3 regions of the Shewanella frigidimarina NCIMB 400 genome follow, and region 3 is predicted to be linked to each of the others. Evidence: predicted binding sites of a transcription regulator. Region 3 holds the regulator's gene; each other region holds the start of a gene.

Region 1 (5,677 bases), 1.3 Mb from region 3:
GTGATTTTATGCTGCTTGATAAAGAGCACCAACATTCACCAAAAACACTTGAAGGTTGTTTGTGCTATACCATTGTTGATGCTCCGTTATACTTCACTAAAGGTTTCAGTAAGTTACTAAACCCAATTGGCGATTTACTTTACTAAGCATTACGCTAGTTGCTTAAAATGTTAACGACTAACGTAATGTATAGACAATTTGGCCGCTATTTATCATTAAGTTGTACCATTTGATAAGGGATGATGACTGATTCATCATCATCCCTTTTACACCATAGACATCCGAGCAATGCGAAATTTGTCGATAATTCATCACTAACCGCTATTTTTTAATCGAAAACAGCATTAATTTGATTAAAATTTGAAAAAGACTATTGCCATATGCAAACACTCAGTATATTATCCACACAGATTTAGTTTTCTTGTTAATTTTGGTTACCTACCTGTAAGTCTGCTCAACTTCACTTCGTAAATAAACCCAAGACAAGCTTCTGTACATCGTTTTTGATTTCAATTGATTTCTGTTGATATGATAATTTAAATTATATTCACGTAATCTTGTTGTCATAAAACTATGTTCAACTTACAAAGTTAAGTGCTAAATATGTATTAAGTTTTTATGGCTATATGTCATGTCCCAACATCAATGTTGCAGGCATAAAATAGACCTTAATCAACTATTTACATATCAACACTTGATTAGTGAGTAAAGGATAGGTTAAGTTAAATCTCGAAACATTAATCTTTTGCAACACTAAAAAATGCCAAGGATATTTTATTGAACAATTTTCTCACCTAATGGTGAATATATAAGAAGGAGTGTGACCTATGTCATACAACATGAATGGACACGAAATTTCAGTTAGCTTTCCGGTTAACTCTATCTCGTCAAACAAGAATTCAATTGCTTTTACCGATAGCCTAGGTAAAAACAAAAAAACCTTTTCAAAACGTATTGAAGCATTAAACTTCATGAAATGGTTAATCTCTGCCAATAAGTAATACCCCCTAACGCTTTGCGTTAATCATTTGCTCTGTTATTTAATAAACTCATTTCTCGGTATTCTCCTCTCACTTACCGATGTTTATTAAAACAGAGCAAAATGAATAACTCACTCGCATCATTTCAAATTATTCTTCAGTTTTAAACTCCAATCGAAATTTTTAAACCCAAATCTACAACTTGAAAATAACTGACTTAATATCAACAGCTTACAACAAGAAACCCTACACTCATCCTGTAATCAAACCGTGTGCAAAAACTTTCGTTGGTATCTTGGCAACATCGTTTTATTTCCCAAGACTCCCCCCTGATGTATATAGAGAATATCGGTTGCACTGACAGTATTACTATTCAAATAATGTTGTAACACTAGAAATCCAACCGGGTCGTACAATAATTCAAATTCAATTCCCGACTGGCATACCGTATTCCACATATCAAAACAACGTCGTGATAATTTTCCAAAATGATATTTATGACCATCATTAATAATGTTAGGAAAACAAACCTCATCGACTAATTGTGAGAATTGTTGACGTAAATATTCATCTCCTCCTACGGTACTGCAAGTTAATACCTCTATGGCAATAACATCCATTAATAGTAATTTAGCCTGTTGTTGAATAATTTGTTTATTTAAATAAGCTGCAGTAGTTCCCGTACCTGAGGGTAAAAATATCTTTAACTGTTTTTTTTGTTGATCTTGTGCCCATTGAATAATTTCACTGGCGAGTTGTGCTATCCCAGTTTCGGCATACTCACAACGGCCACCTTCAGGAATAAAAAGTAATTGTTTTTTATCTGCATAGCTTGGGTCTGATGAAACAATATGCTGCATCGCATCGTCTAAATGCATACCTTCAAGGTTTTTAGCATCAGTCAAATGACGAACATCTATAATATTGGCGCCATTTTGTATCGCTGCAGCATAATTCCCCTGAGGATGTTGTAATAAAAACTCGCTGATGTGGCTTACGTAGTAATCAAATTTCCACCCTTGCTGCTTTGCAAGTACAGACAATGAGTACAAGGAGTTTGCTTGTGCAGAGCCCGAAGCCACGATCTGGGTAACATGTGAATAATCATGATGTAAGAAATGATAAAATTTACGCGCTTTATTACCACCAAAATCAGCATGTAATAAATCATCCCGCTTAATGTAGATACTGCGTCCTTCAAAGTTCATCGCTTGTACTGGGCTTATCGAAAACATGAATTGTCTCAATCAACTGTAATATGAGCATTTTAACTAAAAAATGATAAATCTCATCGATTCATTTGTATTAATCATCACACTACATTAGCTATACAGTATAAAACCAACATTTAAGCTATAATAATCAGTTAGTTAACAACATGGCATGAATATGGCTTTATATTAAGTAATATTGACTATTGATAGGATTGAAAATGTCACTTTTACGCTTAATCTTTAATATTGCTTGGTTTTTAATGGGTGGTTTTGTCATGGGACTAGCCTGGTGGTTTGTAGGGGTACTGTGCTTTATCAGTATCATTGGTATCCCATTTGGTCGTGCTTGTTTTGTCATTGGCGAACTTGCTTTCTGGCCATTTGGACAAGAAACCGTTAACCGAAAACACATTTCAGGCCAAGAAGATATTGGCACTGGCACGTTAGGTTTGGTGGGTAATGTCATCTGGTTTTTGTGCTTTGGTATTTGGCTCGCGATTGGTCATCTAGCCCATGCTCTGGCTTGTTTTGTAACGATTATAGGTATTCCTTTCGCGTTACAGCATCTTAAGTTGGCCCTGTTAAGTTTAACCCCTATCGGCCAAACTGTTATTGCCAAACCAACTTATTAACATTCATTAATAACCGTTGAATGACCACTGTTCTAAAAAGCCGATAGCATAATACTATCGGCTTTTTATTTGCCTAATTGCATCAGCAACGTGTACATTGCCATTCTTAAGCGCTAAAAGGTTATTCAGCCTCTTTAAAGACAGTAATGGGATCACATGAACTATTGGTTAATGAAGTCTGAACCAGACGACTTTAGTATTGATAATCTACAGATGAGTGAGCAGCAAACCGTTGCTTGGCAGGGTATTCGTAACTATCAAGCACGTAATTACATTCGCGATCAAATCGCCTTAGGCGATGTAGTGTTGTTTTACCACTCTAGCTGTAAAGTACCTGCCATTGTGGGTTTAGCAAAAATTAGCAGTGATGCACAAATCGATATCAGTGCTTTTGATAACCGTTCACCGTATTATGATGTAAAATCTAACACTAATACGCCTCGATGGTGGCAAGTCGATATCCAATTTATGGCCAAATTTTCTAAACCAGTGAGCTTGAAACAATTGAAAGCAGATCTCGCACTGCAAGATATGGTATTAGTGGCTAAAGGTGCCCGCTTGAGTGTTCAGCCCGTCACACCGTTGCAATACCAACATATTATGCAATTAACAATCTTAAAATAATAACGTTAGATTGATGACCTTACATGGGTAACCTTAAGTTAAAACAGACCAGCTCGTCAGCCGACCAGTAAACATTCTAAAAAATCTCCTAAAGACAGCTCAGAGTAAGTCAATACAATTTGCTGTAATAGTCTGAGCTCGAATACTAACGGCACAGTGAAAAGATCGCGCAATGTCAGAATTAGTTAATCATTCGACCTATTCCGCCAAGTACAGAACCTTCACCTTGGTCTTTGCCACCACTTGATGGTGCATGAGCAATGATTCTGTCAGCCATACGAGAAAACGGTAAGCTTTGTAACCACACAGTTCCATGGCCTTTTAAGGTTGCAAGGAACAAACCTTCACCACCAAATACCATCGACTTTAATGAGCCTGCACGTTGTATGTCATAATCAATTCCAGGAGTGAACCCCACTAAACAACCGGTATCGACCCGCAATGTCTCACCGTGTAATTCTTTTTTAATCAATGTCCCACCAGCATGCACAAACGCCATGCCATCGCCTTTTAGGCTTTGTAGAATAAATCCTTCCCCACCAAAAAAACCGGTCCCTAAACGTTTATTAAACTTCATACTCACTTGCGTACCTAAAGCTGCCGTTAAAAAGCTGTCTTTTTGGCAGATAAGTTCACCTTGATGTTGAGCTAAGTCAATTGCCAGAATAGTGCCAGGAAATGGTGCAGCAAATGCTACTTTTCGTTTCTGTTGGCCTTGATTGGTAAAGTGAGTCATAAAAATACCCTCACCCGAAATGGCGCGTTTACCAGCACCAAGTAACTTGCCAAAAAAACCGGATTCCGGTTCAGAGCCATCACCCATTCTGGCCTCGAACATAATGTCTTCTTCGAGGTAAGTCATCGCCCCCGCTTCAGCAATCACAGACTCATTTGGGTCTAATTCAACTTCAACCAGCTGCATGCTAGAACCTATAATTTCATAATCAACTTCATGACTTTTCATGCTCATTTTCATTCCTTAAAAATTTATTTAATGTTTGCAGTTGCCCTGTTCGGTATTAAGGCATTATTTATTATGGATGATTTAAGGTAACAAAATGATCAGCTATTTAACACGACAACATTTCAATATTCTGTAACCAAATTCTGTTGCCACTGCATTCGTTTACCGATTTGTGTCCATCGTTAACCTAAACCTGCACCGCTTAATCCTGATTGATGCTGTAATTGATATTGAGCAAACTCTTCTAAAATAAGCTCAGTAAATAGTTGCCCTGCTCGCCCCAGCGGACGTTCAAGTGTGGACACTAATTGCGGTGTAAAGCTAAACCGATTACCACCAATAAAATCAACTTCAATAAGTTGTCTTTGATGTAATTCTTCGGCAATTAAAAAGTCTGGCATCCAACCAAAACCGAGGCCTTTTAGTAAGGCATTTTTTTTCATGATAAAACCTGATAAATAAAATACTTTATCGCCGCCAAATTGCATTTCATCGCGGTCGCGTTTACCTGGAGATGAATCTTCAATGGTTAACTCAACATGTTGTTGTAACTCAGGTAAACTAATTTCCTTAAGTAGACTTAATGGATGTTGTGATGACGCCACTAGCACACTGGTAATCGTAGGTAACGGTTTAGGGTGATACGAGGGACCAGTACGATAATCCTTAACCAGCATTAAGTCTGCTTGGTCGCGCTCAAAGCGATGCTGTACTCCGCCTAAAAACTCCATATTAAGTTGTACTTTAGTCGGTATATTGTGTTCTGACATACGCTTAAGCGCGGTCATGATCGGCTCCATCGGTAAAGCACCGTCGATGACTAACTCAAGCTTAGGTTCCCACCCCTGACTAAAGCGACTGGCAAGATGTTCAATATTGGCTAAATGCTGTAACAGCCGTTGCCCTTCGGCCAAAATCACCTTACCTTCTGGTGTTAATTCCGCTCGATAATGATCTCGATTAAATAATGTCACGCCGAGATGTTGCTCTAGCTTTTTAACCTGATAGCTTACTGCCGATTGTGCCTTGTGTAATCGCTCGGAAGCTTTTGCAAAACTTCCTTCTTCAACAAGTACTTGCAGTACATTAAAGGCATCGATATCTATTCGCATAAGATTTTCACTGTCCCGTTATCCATACACAAATGTAAAGCTAACACAACAATCTAAAAAATAGATTGTGTTGAGTTATTTATTATTCTTTTTTTTGTTGATCTTTACCACTAAATTGTAAGTTAGATCACATATTGGTTTGCCCAATGCG
Region 2 (5,677 bases), 130 kb from region 3:
ATGTTCGTTTAAAATAAAGCGCCGTCCAAGTACGTCAGCACTTAACCCATCAATTGCTAAAGGGGTAAATTGATGACCTTGGAATGATAATAGCGCCGCAGCATCGCAATCGAGCGTTTCTCTTACCGTGGTTAATAAACGTGAAAAACGGTCTCGATTAGATAAGTTAGCGGTAATATCAAGTGCGATACGGGTTAAGTCTGCTTGACTCAATGCCATGTCAAACTCCAGTTAACAATAAATTGATGTCATTATGACAAGTGTGAATATAACAACAAGGGCAAAGGCCAAATTGTAGATAAAAAAGGGGCCATAAAGGCCCCTGATGATGTTTATTAAAGCGCGTTTATCAATGCATACTTAGTTAATCGTTAATGCACCAGCTTGCTTCGCTTTAGCGCCTTTGCTGACGATGGCCTTCTTAATAAGGTCAAATAAGAACGCCGCCATTAATAATCCACCAATACTGAAGATAATGTCGCCGAACATTCTCATCCATACGAGGTTTTCAACTAAGTCGCTATGAATAACAGCAGGTGAGCGGGCATACCAGTAACCGTGATCGATAGCAGCAAAGAACTGCACAATACCCACTGGCAATAGCGACATAAATACCATAGCGGCTAAACCTATGTTTAAGGTCCAAAATGCGCCTTTAAGGTATTTGTGGTTCCATTGCATATTGCCTGTTAATCCGCGTAAACAGAATAACATCAATCCTATACCTAGCATGCCATACACGCCCATAAATGCCGCGTGAGCATGGGTTGCCGTGGTGTTTAAGCCCTGGATAAAGTATAGCGAGATAGGTGGGTTAATTAAGAAACCTAATACACCAGCACCCACTAAGTTCCAGAACGAAGTCGCCACAAAGAACATAATCGCCCAGTGATAACGCTCCATCCAAGGGCTGGCTTTACGTAAACGATAGGTTTCCATCGCTTCAAAACCAATTAATGCTAACGGCACAACTTCAAGTGCTGAGAATATCGCTCCCCAAGCAATGACTGATGTTTGAGTACCGGTAAAGTATAAGTGATGCAAAGTACCGATTAGGCCACCGGTTAAAAACACCACGGTTGAGAACAATACCGCACCATTGGCACTTCGAGCACGGATAAGCCCTAAGCGAACTAACATTAATGCTATTACAGATGTCGCAAATGTTTCAAAGAAGCCTTCAACCCATAAGTGGACCACCCACCAACGCCAGTATTCTGCAATCGCTAGGTTAGAGTGTTTGCCCATAAACAGGCCTGCACCATAAAATAAGCCAATGGCGACACAAGAAGCGTATAGCACCCAAATAACCGGTTGCATGTCGTTGCTGACTTTTAACGCTGGGCGCATTGAAGCAGTGACTAACGCTAACCAAATTAATAAACCTGCCAGCAACAATACTTGCCATACGCGGCCTAAATCGATGTATTCATATCCTTGGTGACCAAACAAGAAGTTCATGTCTAGATCAAAATACTGCTGAACACCCAACCACTCTCCGGCCATAGAGCCAAGGACGATAACAACTAACGCGCCCCAAAGAATGTTTACCCCTAGGCGTTGATACTTCGGCTCGTAACCAGAGAGTGCCGGGGCAATGTATAAGCCAGTGCCTAACCAAGCTGTGGCTATCCAAAATACTGCAAGTTGAGTATGCCAAGTTCGAGTGACCGAATAAGGCAGAATTTCAGATAATGGGAAACCATAAAACTCTTGGCCTTCAACCGCGTAGTGTGCCGTAATTCCGCCAAGCAGTATTTGCAGTAAAAACAGCCCAATCGCAGTGACAAAGTATTTACCTACGGCTTTTTGCGATGGCGTAGGTTTAGTGAAAAATAATGGGTCATCTTTAGCGGGTTCTGGTAATGCTTCTTCTTTGCAACAAGCATGGTGCCAAATCAACATGGCAATACCAAGAATCAATGTCACTACGCTCAACACCGACCAAACTATGTTATCTGAAGTCGGTAAATTACCTATCTGTGGGTCATATGGCCAGTTATTGGTGTAAGTATAATCGTAACCAGGACGTTCGGTTACCGCTGCCCATGAGCCCCAAAATAAGAAAGCATTTAGCAGTTCACGATGGCTAGCATCGGTGATAGTACCTTCTTTCATTGCATATTGTTCGCGCAGTGATGACAGTGCAGGATCGTCACCAAAAAGTGATAAATAGTGTTGAGTCACTTCATTTATCGCCGCAACTCTGGTGTTTGAAAGCGTAACATAGGTTTTATCCTCTGCACTTTCGACAACCGTATTATGGCGCATATCATTTCTGAGGGCTTTTTCTAACCCTGCTTGCTGTTCAGAATCGAGTTCTGCGAAATCACGATTGAAACGTGCTTTAGCCGTAATAGACAACCAAGCTTGTGCTTCACGGTGTAACCAATCAGCAGTCCAGTCTGGTGCCACATAAGAGCCATGACCCCAAATAGATCCTAACTGATGCCCACCCATTGATCGCCAAACAAGTTGACCTTGTTCAATATCGTTTTCGGTAAATATGGGGTGGCCACTGGTGTCAGTAAACGCCGTTGGAATAGGCGGTTTTTCTCGGTATATACCGCTGCCTAAACTAAGTAATACAGTGAAGGAAGCCACAAGCACGATTAATAGTGCAAAGCCGGTGAGTTTGTTTTTGCTCATAAGTCCTCTTAGCGCAAAGTCATTTAGATACCGATGACATTACACAAGACGTGCCAACTTTTAATTTTTGAATAAGATATTGATTAATATACTATTAATGATTTTGGTGGCATGCATTAAATAGTCTTATTGACACATAATGCATGTGTCAATAAGACTATTTAATGTCGAAATGACAGCGGTATTATATTTACTCTGTTATTTCATCGTGGTTTATCTTATTCGATAAAATTATTTACTTAGCATGCTAACTAGTTATAATGGTTAGCACGCTAATTAAGTGAGTGCTAATCATGTCCCAAGAATTAGAAAGATTAAAAGAACTGTCTCTAGCTGAAAATTTAGGTCGATTGCACCGCTTATGGCGAACGGCTGCCGATGCAGAATTAATCCCGCTAGGTCTTACTCATCCTCGCTGGACAGCATTGTGGAAGTTATTGCGCTTAGGGGACAACGTCAGCCAAAAGGTGCTTGCAGATGCGTTAGAAATTGAATTGCCATCATTAATGCGCACCCTTAATCAATTAGAAGAGCAGGGCTATATGCAACGCCATTGCTGCGAAAAAGATAAACGGGCACGCATTGTCAGCTTAACCCCTGATGGGATTGAGATGCTTAAGCAGATGGAAAGTAAAATCATGCTAGTGCGACGTAATTTATTAGCCGGCATTAGCAGCCAAGAATTAAGTGAATTTGAACGTGTCATCAGTCTGATCAGTGATAACGCTCTTGCTGTGCTGCATAAGAACACTGAACAAGACAACAAAATTCCCAAATGAGAAAGAATATGACTCCAGATCAACAATTTGCACGACTCGTTAGAGTATCTATATTCCTGTTTGTATCAGTGTTTGGCTACTTTATGTTTGCCGACGCTGTGATGCCAATGACGCCACAAGCCATGGCAACACGAATGGTCACTAAAGTAACGCCGCAAGTCAGTGGTAAAATTGCTTCTATTGCAGTCGAAAATAACCAATTAGTGGCTAAAGGTGATGTGTTATTTAGCATCGACTCAGCCCCTTATGAGTTAGCGGCTGAGCAGGCTACATTGGCGTTAGAGCAAGCAAAACAAGATAACGCCGAACTTGATGCATCGATACTTGCTGCCAAAGCAGATGTTCAGGCAAATCAAAGTAGTGCACAGCAGAGAAACAGTGAAGCAAAACGCCTTGATGCATTGTACGCTTCTCGAGGTGTATCGCAGCAGTTAACCGATCAAGCTCAAAGTGATGCCGTTACGGCTGAGGCTAACTTACTTGCCGCCAAAGCACGCTTAACTAAGCTAGTGGTAAGCCGTGGACGCAATGGCGAAGATAATTTAAAAGTGCGTCAAGCTCGAAACCGTTTGGCTCAAGTAGAGTTAAACCTGTCTTACACTCAAATTCGCGCCGATCAAAATGGGGTGGTAACCAACTTACAGTTAGAAGTCGGCAGCTTTGCCACTGTCGGTCAGCCGCTATTGGCTGTAGTGTCAGAAATCGTTGATATTATTGCTGACTTTAGAGAAAAAAGCTTACGAGGTATTGAGCCACAATCAACTGCACTTATTGCATTTGATGGTCAACCTGGGCGTTTGTACCATGCCAAAGTGAGTACCGTAGATGCTGGTGTGAGTGCAGGACAATTTGATGCAAATGGCCGTTTAGCAGATCCGCAAGAGTCTGTACGTTGGGTACGTGACGCTCAGCGTTTACGTTTACACCTTGAACTTGACCACCAAGGCGTTAATGCATTACCTGCTGGAGCACGTGCAACGGTGCAATTAGTCCCCAATAGTGGTTTGCTTGGCTTCTTAGCTAAGGTTCAAATCAAGGTTATCAGCACACTGCATTATATTTATTAACGTCGCCATTAAGCTCAATATTGCTTGTTACTAATCACTATATCAAATCACACTCAAGACAATGCAGCAGGTTATTCATTTAGCGTGCTGTATCTTGTATCAATACCCTAGGTTGTTTATATGTTATTACGCCATAGTCCTTTGACTCAAAACGATTTACGTCAATGTTTACGCATTGCAACAGGCGCCACGCTAGGGTTTGCGATATGTAAGTTTTTCGATCTCAGTTATGGTGTGTTTTTTACCGTCACTCCAATGTTATTACTCGGTTTAGTCCCTGTGATGAATGCTCATGCGATGAGGCAATTGTTGGCATCATCTGTAATGTCTGGGATTGAAGTAGGTATTTTAGGCGGTTTATTTGGTGCTCACCCAGGGGTGATATTACCTATTGTGTTTGTGCTTTTTTTGTATCGTTTTGCTGCAATGTCACGTGGCAGCTTGTTTTTATTTGGCGCTAATGGGGTTATTAGCCTAAGCATTATGCTGCACTTTGCCAGTTATCCAAGTGTCGATATTAACAATCTCATTTTTAGTAATTTTTGGGCAACGGCAGCATCAGTCGTCATTGCTTATGCTATGACGGCTCTATGGCCCGATGTTGAACCAAGAACGCCAGTTGCTGCCGTGGTTAAAGTGCCTAACCGTATGCGCCATGAAGCGCTACTCGGAGCATCTATTGCAACTGCATCATTTGTGGTTTTTCAGGTCTTTAACTTACGTGATTCTATGTCTGCTCAAGCTACTACCTTGTTATTGTTATTCCCAATGCATTGGAATGGTGCACTCGGTTACGCGCGCAAACGTGCCATCGGTACCTTGTTTGGCGTGACTTTTGGCTTAGTGGGACAAGGGTTGCTCTATGATTGGTCCGGATTATTGATTTTTGTGATACCACTATTGTGGATAGGCTTAATGTTGTTTAGCCAAGTACACGTGAGAGAAGCGAGTGGCTCAGGTGTGGGATTCGGTGCTATGACCACCTTAGGGATATTATTCGGTCAATACTTAACCCCAGATAACGACTTAGTTTTCAGTGCTTTGTACCGAATAAGCAGCATCTTAGTCGCTATCGTGGCAACATTATTACTGTGTTATGTGGTGCATCGGTTATTGAATCGATTTGAAGCAACTCGATTTGGCTGAACAATTGATGTGTGCGGTAAATTGATCTAATTTGAG
Region 3 (5,677 bases):
GATGGTAAGGTAACTGCGATTATTACGTTCTAGATGTGGCATCCAAGTTTCAAATAGATTTTCAATTTGCCAAATAAACTTATTCACTAATGGCTGACGCCCTAAAAACTCTTGTACGGGTTCGTCTAAACCCGTAAATGGACGCAGCTCAATTTCCCAGTGCGGGTTAGGTAAAAAGCGTACATCAAACATAAAGTCAGCTTCTGTCGGCATTCCGTGTTTAAAACCAAAAGATTCAAAGTTAATCACTAACTCTTTATCAACACTGCCTAATAATATTTGCCTAACTTGGTCGCTTAATTCGTAGATATTTAGTGCAGAAGTGTCGATGTAGTGATCAACAATTTTTGCGATCGGTTCGAGTAAACGGCCTTCTAATTTGATCGCTTCTTGTAGTGAAATATGATTTTTAGATAATGGGTGTAATCGACGTGTTTCGCTGTAACGTTTAAGCAATACTTTGTCATTGGAATTTAAAAAGAAGCTGATAATTTCAGTGTCATTCTCAAGTAGTGCCAATTGGTCTTGAAGCACTTTACCTTGTTCTGCAATGTTACGAACATCAACACTAATCGCAACCAAATCATTGCTACCCTTAAGCTGGGCTAATAATGTGCCAATAAGTGGTAAAGGCAAATTATCAACACAATAATATCCTAGGTCTTCTAATACTCTCAGGGCAACGGATTTTCCTGAGCCCGAACGTCCCGATACTATGACAAGTTTCATGCAGTAATAACCTGATAAAGTTCTGTTGCGTCGTGAGTTTTGCGAAGCTGTTTCAATATTTGCTTATCGCTTAACTTTTGGGCCATGCTTGATAACGTGCCTAAATGTTGTTGGCACTGGTCGGCAGGTACTAACAAAGCAAATAAAAGATCCACGGGCTGTTTATCGATTGCATCAAAGGCAATGGCTTCTTCACATTTAATAAATATCGCGATAGGGTGATCGATGGTCGTTAATCGACCATGAGGTATCGCAATGCCATTTCCTATACCTGTGCTACCCATTTTCTCTCTCGCTAACAGGCTTTCAAAAACCTCTTGCGAAGACAGGGTTGGGTACTGGGCAGCGACTAAATTGCTGATGAGTTCCAGTACTTTTTTCTTACTGCCCGGTGTGGCACAGGTAGTGCATTCCGGCTGCAGAATGGTACAAAGTTCCATCGTTAGTGTTTTGTATTCTTCTCTTTGTGTTTAATTACCTGACGGTCGAGTTTATCGATCAGGGCGTCTATTGCAGCATACATATCAGTATTTTCTGACATTGCGAAAATCTCTGCGCCATTAACGTTGATTTTAGCTTCTGCTTTTTGTTGTAATTTTTCTACATTGAGCACAACGTGTACATTATGGATCTGATCGAAGTGCCGTTCAAGCTTTGAAAATTTACCTTGGACGTATTCACGTAAAGATTCTGTGATTTCGACATGATGTCCAGTCAGACTTATTTGCATAAAAAATCCTCCATTGCCTAGTAGGTTATAAACTCTTACGTTGGTTTGAGGGCGGGATCATCATTGCTTCACGGTATTTTGCAATCGTACGACGCGCAACGTTTATGCCCTGTTCTGCCAGAAGCTGAGCCATTTTACTGTCGCTCAGTGGTTTTTTCTGGTTTTCTGCGGCAACCAGCTTTTTGATAAAAGCACGAATGGCTGTAGATGAGCATTCCCCGCCATCGTCAGTACTGACATGGCTAGAGAAGAAGTATTTTAGTTCAAACAACCCTCGTGGGGTGTGCATATATTTTTGTGTGGTGACTCGTGAAATGGTCGATTCGTGCATCTCTACTGCTTCCGCAATATCATTGAGCACCATAGGCTTCATGGCTTCTTCGCCATATTCAAAAAAGCCTTGCTGAAATTGTACAATGCAATTTGCCACTTTAAGTAAAGTATCGTTGCGACTTTCAATACTTTTAATAAACCATTTAGCCTCTTGCAGATGGCCTCGAATAAATTGACTATCCGACGGGTTTTTACTGCCTCTAGCCATGGCCGCGTATTGCTGATTAACACCAATTTTAGGCATGTTGTCTGGGTTTAACTCTACAACCCAGCGACCATTTTTCTTTAATACAGTGACATCGGGAATAACGTATTCATCATCCATTGGGGTAATTAATAAACCAGGACGAGGATTGAGTGTCTGAATTAGAGTGATTGCGTCACGTAATTCATTTTCTTTTAGTTTTGTTTTACGCATCAATAATCTGAAATCACGGCCAGCAATTAAATCTAAATAGCCTTTAATTAACAAACGAGCATTATCGATATGTGGTGTGTCGTTAGAGAATTGTGCTAATTGAATAAATAGACATTCACTTAAATCACGTGCAGCAACACCAACAGGGTCAAAGTGTTGAACGCGTTTTAATACCGCTTCAACTTCATCAAGTTCCACATTTTCATCACCCATGGCTTCAAGAATATCTTCGGTACTTTGGGTTAAATAACCGCGTTCATCTATGGCATCAATAATGGCGGTGGCAATGGCGAGATCAGTGTCTGAAAATGGGGTAAGATTTTTTTGCCATTCTAAATGTTCGTACAAACCTTCGGTCGTTTCACCTTGAAAGGGCATGTCGTCATCGCGCATGCTCGCACTGCCTGAACCTGACATTGGTGAGGCTGTGTACACTTCGTCCCATGTGGTATCCATGGCTAAATCATCCATGGTTTCTTTGGTCATGGATTCTGCAATGTCGACAGTGGAAGTATCTTTTTCGACATTAACAATGCTGTTGTCACTAAAGTCGGTATCCGCTTGGTCGCGATTTTCCTTTAAGGAGTCTTTTGCTTCAGAAAACTCATCTTCTATTTCAAGCAATGGATTTGAATCTAATGCTTGTTGGATTTCCTGCTGTAGCTCCAATGACGATAATTGCAGTAAGCGAATGGCTTGCTGCAATTGTGGGGTCATGGTTAAGTGTTGACCCATTTTAAGTTGGAGTGACGCTTTCATTTACCGCTTATCCCTAGATGATTTTCAATAAAAATGACAATCTCGAAACTGTAATGGATTGCCATATACATCAATGACATTTAACGTTGTTTAGGTATCGTTCAATGAAATGAGTTAGCTAGACTAAAGGCCAGTAAAGTAACTATAGCTTGAATTGTTCACCTAAGTACACAGCACGAACTTGTTGATTACTTAATATCTCATCAGGTGTGCCTTCGGCGATTAAATTACCCTGGCTAACGATATAGGCCCGCTCACAAACGTCTAGCGTTTCACGTACGTTATGGTCGGTAATTAATACCCCTAAACCCCGATTTTTAAGTTGTTGGATGATTTTTTTAATGTCGATGACCGAAATAGGATCAACACCAGCAAAAGGCTCATCAAGCAAAATAAATTTTGGATTAGCAGCTAAAGCGCGCGCAATTTCAACTCGACGACGTTCGCCACCCGATAACGACATGCCTTGGCTGTCGCGTATGTGAGTAATGTGGAATTCTTCGAGTAGATGCTCAAGTTGCTCAATACGTTGGTCTGTACTGAGCTCTTTGCGAGTTTGCAGTACGGCCATTATGTTGTCGTAAACGGTAAGCTTGCGGAAAATACTGGCTTCTTGTGGTAAGTAACCTATACCTTTGCGGGCGCGCAAATGCATTGGATCGGCAGTAAGGTCGTCATCGTCAATTAATATCCGACCTTTATCGCTTTTTACTAAGCCGACAACCATATAAAAGGTGGTTGTTTTACCTGCACCATTAGGGCCTAAAAGACCGACAATTTGGCCGGTTTTAACCGTTAAGCTCACATCTTTAACAACCTGACGAGCTTTATAGCTTTTTGCTAGATTTTCAGCGGTTAAGGTAATTTGGGTCATGGTTTGATCTGCTTGTTAACAGGGATTTTAGGGAGCTTTTGCTTTGGCGCCGACTCGTCTTGGAAATTCTCTGGTTGAATGATGGTGATTACCCGATCTTGTCCTGTACCAGTACTTTCGGCAATCAGCTCTTGAGCACTGATGTTGTACTTGATTTTATTACCGGTAACCTGGCTACCAGATTGATCCAATTTGGCGTTGCCAGTCAATGTGAGTGTAGTGGTGGCAAGGTCATAGCTAATTTCGTTAGCACTTGCAGTACCAATTTTACCGTCATCTAATTCTTGTGAAAATGTAGCAGGGGTGCCAGTAGCAATTAATCTCTTGCTGGTGCTGTTTTCAGGGGTAAACGCCCGTAACTGATCTGCATTGATATTAATCGTGCCTTGGACAATTGTCACCGGACCATTAAAAACAATTTGATTGTTCTTAATGTCGGCAGACTGACTGGCGGAAGCGATTTTCAATTCTTGTTTCAGATCACCTTGTTTCGCTGTGGCTGGCAAACTCAATATGCAAAGTATGCTACTTAGTAACACAACATTGGCGCGAGTGTGGAGACGATTAATGTGGCTCATATGTTCCTTCTACCTGGCTAAGTAGCGATAATTTTTGCGAATTCAAGTCGGCATGCAAGCCTAAACCTTGAATAATAAACCCTTTACCTTTGATGTACACCATCTCTTGTGAGGTGCCTATCATAGTGGTTAAATCCACCGTAATGGCTTGGGTACTCAGTGACTGTAGAGGTTCTTCTATATCAATGGCATCAATAATAACATTATTTTCTAATGTGACTTTGCTGGTATTTTTATTCAATTGCCCACGGTCTGCACTTAATTGCCATTGTGCTTTACCATTTTCAGGGAAAATGAGGTAGATAGGTTTGGTAAAGTGAGTGATGTCGCTTGAAGCGTAATGCTCCATGTGCTCCGCGCTGACTCGACTTTCGACAAAACCTAGTTGATTGAATTCTGTCGTGCGTAGGTTATCTGCAACAAAATCGGGGCGCTCAATACCGCGTATTTGCACCGCATCCATTTCACTGCGTTTTATTTGTGCTTGCCAGTACAATATAAAAGCAAGCCCAAAAAAAGCAATAATACCTAGCGAAACTCTACTCATATACTCATACCATGAGCACTGGCAAACTTATCTTGGCTTAAGAGTAATAAATCGGTGAGTTCACGCAGTGCGCCATGGCCACCGTTAAGAGTGGTTGTCATATGGCACTGTTGTTTGACAAACGGATGACCATCACCGACACAAACAGCTAGCCCTACGGCTTTCATTACGGGTAGGTCTACCATGTCATCGCCAATGTAAGCCACTTCATCTGGAGTCACATTATAAAGAGACAATAATTGCTCAAAAGGCTCAAATTTATTATCAATACCTTGATAAATATGTGTGACACCTAATGCTGTCATGCGGTTCTCAACAATCTTAGATTTACGTCCTGTTATCACGGCAACATGAACACCACTGGTAAGCAAAGAACGAACACCATAACCGTCACGAGTGTGGAACGCTTTGAGTTCTTCACCTGCATTACTGAGGTAAATACGTCCATCTGAAAATACCCCATCGACATCACAGATTAACAGTTTGATTTTTTGAGCTCGCTGCCATATGTCATTACTGACAGGGCCGTAAAATCCTTGGTGAAACGAAGTTGATTCTGACATGATTAAATGACTCCAGCTTTAACCATATCGAGCATGTTTAATGCTCCGATCGGTTGATGTTTTTCATTAACGACTATCAGTCCGTTGATGCTCTTTTCATCCATGATTTGCAGTGCTTGTGCTGCTAAAATACCAGCAGGGCTGGT

The links. The regulator sigma-54, encoded in region 3, starts transcription at its own class of promoters, with help from an activator protein. The targets are predictions, from matches to a motif close to GTTGGCACGNNNNTNGNNT.
Region 1: a site for sigma-54 is predicted at 2,358-2,376, ahead of SFRI_RS11945 (YccF domain-containing protein). Genes of this name have one in related genera too.
Region 2: a site for sigma-54 is predicted at 2,689-2,707, ahead of SFRI_RS16780 (nitric-oxide reductase large subunit). Genes of this name have one in related genera too.

Annotation. Positions count from the first base shown of each region.
Region 1 covers NC_008345.1:2,762,922-2,768,598, forward strand. Annotated here, with positions in the region: gene SFRI_RS11935 (ChrR family anti-sigma-E factor) at 1-146, shown strand, start outside; gene SFRI_RS21465 (hypothetical protein) at 828-1,001, shown strand; gene SFRI_RS11940 (1-aminocyclopropane-1-carboxylate deaminase) at 1,244-2,215, opposite strand; gene SFRI_RS11945 (YccF domain-containing protein) at 2,413-2,826, shown strand; gene SFRI_RS11950 (EVE domain-containing protein) at 2,983-3,450, shown strand; gene SFRI_RS11955 (TIGR00266 family protein) at 3,632-4,420, opposite strand; gene SFRI_RS11960 (LysR family transcriptional regulator) at 4,597-5,526, opposite strand.
Region 2 covers NC_008345.1:3,887,740-3,893,416, reverse strand. Annotated here, with positions in the region: gene norR (nitric oxide reductase transcriptional regulator NorR) at 1-219, opposite strand, end outside; gene SFRI_RS16780 (nitric-oxide reductase large subunit) at 361-2,649, opposite strand; gene slyA (transcriptional regulator SlyA) at 2,943-3,428, shown strand; gene SFRI_RS16770 (HlyD family secretion protein) at 3,437-4,495, shown strand; gene SFRI_RS16765 (DUF2955 domain-containing protein) at 4,616-5,641, shown strand.
Region 3 covers NC_008345.1:4,020,330-4,026,006, reverse strand. Annotated here, with positions in the region: gene rapZ (RNase adapter RapZ) at 1-729, opposite strand, end outside; gene ptsN (PTS IIA-like nitrogen regulatory protein PtsN) at 726-1,169, opposite strand; gene hpf (ribosome hibernation promoting factor) at 1,172-1,459, opposite strand; gene SFRI_RS17415 (RNA polymerase factor sigma-54) at 1,485-2,969, opposite strand; gene lptB (LPS export ABC transporter ATP-binding protein) at 3,112-3,843, opposite strand; gene lptA (lipopolysaccharide transport periplasmic protein LptA) at 3,840-4,421, opposite strand; gene lptC (LPS export ABC transporter periplasmic protein LptC) at 4,408-4,968, opposite strand; gene kdsC (3-deoxy-manno-octulosonate-8-phosphatase KdsC) at 4,965-5,531, opposite strand; gene SFRI_RS17390 (KpsF/GutQ family sugar-phosphate isomerase) at 5,534-5,677, opposite strand, start outside.